DNA from 2 places in the Sporosarcina pasteurii genome. Region 1 is predicted to be linked to the other one. Evidence: a T-box and tRNA genes for the amino acid it is inferred to sense, from the RefSeq annotation. Region 1 holds a T-box; the other holds one or more tRNA genes.
The links. A T-box is a leader RNA that pairs with one kind of tRNA and senses whether it is charged. The one in region 1 lies ahead of leuS (leucine--tRNA ligase), so its partner is inferred to be a tRNA-Leu.

Region 1 (2,232 bases):
AGCTGGTGTTGGGACAACGGTTGCGGAAGGGAAAGAAGTACGAGAGTTTGACGGAAGAGAGTATGTGTTAGAGGAAGCTCTACATGCGGATTTCTCTCTAGTGAAAGCGGAAATAGCCGATAAATTTGGTAATTTAATTTACAATAAAACGGCGCAAAACTTCAATCCGATGATGGCAGCTGCGGGGAAAGTAACAATTGCAGAAGTAGAAGAAATTGTTGAAACGGGTGATTTGGACCCTGCAACAATTCATACGCCAAGCATTTATGTACAAGGGCTTTTACAGGCAAAGGCAGAAAAACGTATCGAACGTCTTACGACACAATAAGTGAGGGGAAGGGGATTGGAAAGTATGGGGAAAGTGAATTATCGAGAGCGTATTGCGAAGCGGGCAGAAAAAGAAATTGCAGATGGCGATTATGTTAACCTTGGAATCGGTATGCCAACGCTTGTTGCCAACTTTATTTCTGAGGATAAAACAGTCGTTCTACAATCTGAAAACGGCCTGTTAGGGATTGGACCTTATCCAACGGAAGAAACTGTTGATCCAGATTTAATTAATGCAGGAAAAGAAACGGTTACTGCAATTCCAGGATCTGCTTATTTTACAAGTGCAGAATCATTTGGTATGATTCGCGGCGGACATATTGACGTGGCGATTTTAGGTGGAATGGAAGTTTCTGAAAAAGGTGACTTGGCGAACTGGATGATTCCTGGAAAGATGATTAAAGGAATGGGCGGCGCAATGGACCTTGTGCACGGGGCTAAAAAAATCATTGTTATTATGGATCATGTTGCTAAAGATGGTTCAGCAAAGATAAAAAAAGAATGTACGTTACCGTTAACAGGAAAAGAAGTCGTTCATAAAATCATTACGGAACGGGCGTTAATAGAAGTCACTTCTGAGGGACTAGTTTTAAAAGAAGTTTTTGAAGGGTTTACCGTACAAGATATTATAGATTCGACAGATGCAAAGTTAAATATTGAAAATGTTGTCGAAAATGTTCAGTTGTAGTTGTTAAATTTCGTTAATTCGGGTAAGATAGGAGCAAATGTATAAGTTTGCTTTGAAGAGGAATAGTAATCTGTAACGAACACTTTCAGAGAGTCGGCGGTTGGTGGAAGCCGGTAGTGGACAAATAGACGAACTCGCCTTAGAGCATGCATGAGTGAAAATTAGTAACTTATGCCGTTATCCGCGTTAAGGAGACAAGTTGGACGATTCGTCGTCAATTTGGGTGGTACCGCGGGAGTTTGCAAAAAATCTCGTCCCTTCTTTTTTTAGGGACGGGATTTTTTATTTTTAAGGAGGAATTAATGAATCATGAGTTACAATCACGGTCAAATTGAGAAAAAGTGGCAACAGTATTGGGAGGAAAATAAAACGTATAAAATGACGAACGATCCGTCGAAACCAAAGTTTTATGCGCTTGATATGTTCCCATATCCATCGGGTGCTGGACTTCATGTTGGTCATCCGCTTGGTTATATTGCGACAGATATTTTAAGTTCATTCAAACGGAAACAAGGGTATAACGTGCTCCATCCAATGGGCTGGGATGCTTTTGGTTTGCCTGCCGAGCAATATGCACTCGATACCGGTAATGACCCTGCTGAATTTACAGCGAAGAACATTGCAACGTTTAAGCGTCAAATGAAAGATCTTGGCTTTTCATATGACTGGGATCGTGAAATTAATACAACAGATCCGTCTTATTATAAATGGACACAATGGATTTTTATTCAATTGTATAAAAAAGGTTTAGCATATGTTGATGAAGTCGATGTAAACTGGTGCCCAGCATTAGGTACGGTTCTTGCGAATGAAGAAATTATCGATGGACTATCTGAACGTGGCGGACACCCAGTAGAACGTCGTCCAATGCGTCAGTGGGTACTTCGCATAACAGAGTATGCCGATAGACTTCTTGAGGATCTAGATGACCTAGATTGGCCTGAAAGTTTGAAAGATATGCAGCGTAACTGGATTGGGCGTTCAGAAGGTGCTGAATTAACATTTGAAATTGAGGGAACGGATAAAAGTTTCAAAGCATTTACAACGCGTCCAGATACAATCTTTGGTGCAACGTACGCGGTATTAGCACCTGAACATAAATTGGTCAAAGAAATTACGACAGAAATGCAAAAAGAAGCGGTAGAAGCTTATTTGCAAGAAGTGAAACTAAAGAGTGACTTAGAACGTACAGATTTAGCGGATGAAAAGACAGGTGT
Region 2 (2,232 bases), 1.6 Mb from region 1:
GTGACTTTGTCACTGTCGGTGTTAATCGCATTCGTTGTGATGCGATTTGCTCCACCCCGCGATAATATTATGAAATGAATTAAATTAATTAAACTTCTACACTTCTAGTAAAAATTACAGAAATTGAAATATTTGGTTGCGGGGACAGGATTTGAACCTGTGACCTTCGGATTATGAGCCCGACGAGCTACCGCTGCTCCACCCCGCGATAATAATATGAATTAAATTTGATTGACTTACTACGCTTCTAGTGTGTTTATCTAATTAACATTCCTTTAGTTTCCATCCTTCAAAGATAATATGGCGGAGGAAGAGGGATTCGAACCCCCGCGGGCTTTAACACCCCTGTCGGTTTTCAAGACCGATCCCTTCAGCCAGGCTTGGGTATTCCTCCATAATTAAATTTAAAGTGATGGACCTTGCAGGACTCGAACCTGCGACCGGACGGTTATGAGCCGTCTGCTCTAACCAACTGAGCTAAAGGTCCTCAGGAATGGCGGCGGAGGGAGTCGAACCCCCGACCTTACGGGTATGAACCGGACGCTCTAGCCAGCTGAGCTACGCCGCCAAGATATCATTAAGAGATTGAAGAATTATCCTTTTTCTCGAAAGGTAATACTAATTGTTTTAAATTGGTGGAGCCTAGCGGGATCGAACCGCTGACCTCCTGCGTGCAAGGCAGGCGCTCTCCCAGCTGAGCTAAGGCCCCAGGAAATGGTCGGGAAGACAGGATTCGAACCTGCGACCCCTTGGTCCCAAACCAAGTGCTCTACCAAGCTGAGCTACTTCCCGAGATTAATAAAATTAAGTTTAGTTGGCGCGCCCGACAGGAGTCGAACCCATAACCTTCTGATCCGTAGTCAGACGCTCTATCCAATTGAGCTACGGGCGCTATTTAACAACTATTAACTAACTAGTGCCGAGGACCGGAATCGAACCGGTACGGTAGAAACCTACCGCAGGATTTTAAGTCCTGTGCGTCTGCCAGTTCCGCCACCCCGGCTTAGTCAATGGAGCGGAAGACGGGATTCGAACCCGCGACCTCCACCTTGGCAAGGTGATATTCTACCACTGAACTACTTCCGCGTATAAAGTGCGGGTGAAGGGAGTCGAACCCCCACGCCCGAAGGCACTAGATCCTAAGTCTAGCGTGTCTGCCAGTTCCACCACACCCGCATATCCATTATGAAGGCAAGTCATATAATGGTGAGCCATACAGGATTCGAACCTGTGACCCTCTGATTAAAAGTCAGATGCTCTACCGACTGAGCTAATGGCTCTAAATATGGTGCCGGAGAAAGGACTTGAACCCTCAACCTACTGATTACAAGTCAGTTGCTCTACCAGTTGAGCTACTCCGGCGTTCATCAAGTGTAATGGTGGAGGATGACGGGATCGAACCGCCGACCCCCTGCTTGTAAGGCAGGTGCTCTCCCAGCTGAGCTAATCCTCCGTTTTTATAAATATAATATATGAACATCGCATGTCCATGCGTCGATTTGATATGTAATATTTCAAGTGAAAATCACAAGACTGGCAACGTCCTACTCTTGCAGGGGCTAACCCCAACTACCATCGGCGCTGAAGAGCTTAACTTCCGTGTTCGGTATGGGAACGGGTGTGACCTCTTCGCTATCGCCACCAGACTTAGCTTGTCTCAATCAACTCAAGACAATATTTATTATATCAAACTTTACAAGTTAATGCAAGCCTTTTTTGAAAGTTTTTTTGTTCTTTCAAAACTGGATAAACAAAACATTGAATACAACAAACTGCAATGTATTTAAGGATAAGTCCTCAATCGATTAGTATCCGTCAGCTGCACATGTCGCCATGCTTCCACCTCGGACCTATCAACCTCATCATCTTTGAGGGATTTTACTTACTTGCGTAATGGGAAATCTCATCTTGAGGGGGGCTTCATGCTTAGATGCTTTCAGCATTTATCCCGTCCATACGTAGCTACCCAGCTATGCCTTTGGCAAGACAACTGGTACACCAGCGGTATGTCCATCCCGGTCCTCTCGTACTAAGGACAGCTCCTCTCAAATTTCCTGCGCCCGCGACGGATAGGGACCGAACTGTCTCACGACGTTCTGAACCCAGCTCGCGTACCGCTTTAATGGGCGAACAGCCCAACCCTTGGGACCGACTACAGCCCCAGGATGCGATGAGCCGACATCGAGGTGCCAAACCTCCCCGTCGATGTGAACTCTTGGGAGAGATAAGCCT

Region 2: it encodes a tRNA-Leu, which carries the amino acid that the T-box ahead of leuS (leucine--tRNA ligase) is inferred to sense. The anticodon was not compared.

The regions. Positions count from the first base shown of each region.
Region 1 is NZ_CP160452.1:807,315-809,546, forward strand. It holds gene AB1H92_RS03670 (CoA transferase subunit A) at 1-328, shown strand, start outside; gene AB1H92_RS03675 (3-oxoacid CoA-transferase subunit B) at 353-1,015, shown strand; T-box leader at 1,059-1,277, shown strand; gene leuS (leucine--tRNA ligase) at 1,325-2,232, shown strand, end outside.
Region 2 is NZ_CP160452.1:2,529,265-2,531,496, forward strand. It holds tRNA gene AB1H92_RS12065 (tRNA-Met) at 134-208, opposite strand; tRNA gene AB1H92_RS12070 (tRNA-Ser) at 302-394, opposite strand; tRNA gene AB1H92_RS12075 (tRNA-Ile) at 414-487, opposite strand; tRNA gene AB1H92_RS12080 (tRNA-Met) at 495-568, opposite strand; tRNA gene AB1H92_RS12085 (tRNA-Ala) at 634-709, opposite strand; tRNA gene AB1H92_RS12090 (tRNA-Pro) at 716-792, opposite strand; tRNA gene AB1H92_RS12095 (tRNA-Arg) at 816-892, opposite strand; tRNA gene AB1H92_RS12100 (tRNA-Leu) at 918-1,003, opposite strand; tRNA gene AB1H92_RS12105 (tRNA-Gly) at 1,012-1,086, opposite strand; tRNA gene AB1H92_RS12110 (tRNA-Leu) at 1,095-1,176, opposite strand; tRNA gene AB1H92_RS12115 (tRNA-Lys) at 1,205-1,280, opposite strand; tRNA gene AB1H92_RS12120 (tRNA-Thr) at 1,287-1,362, opposite strand; tRNA gene AB1H92_RS12125 (tRNA-Val) at 1,378-1,453, opposite strand; rRNA gene rrf (5S ribosomal RNA) at 1,532-1,646, opposite strand; rRNA gene AB1H92_RS12135 (23S ribosomal RNA) at 1,786-2,232, opposite strand, start outside.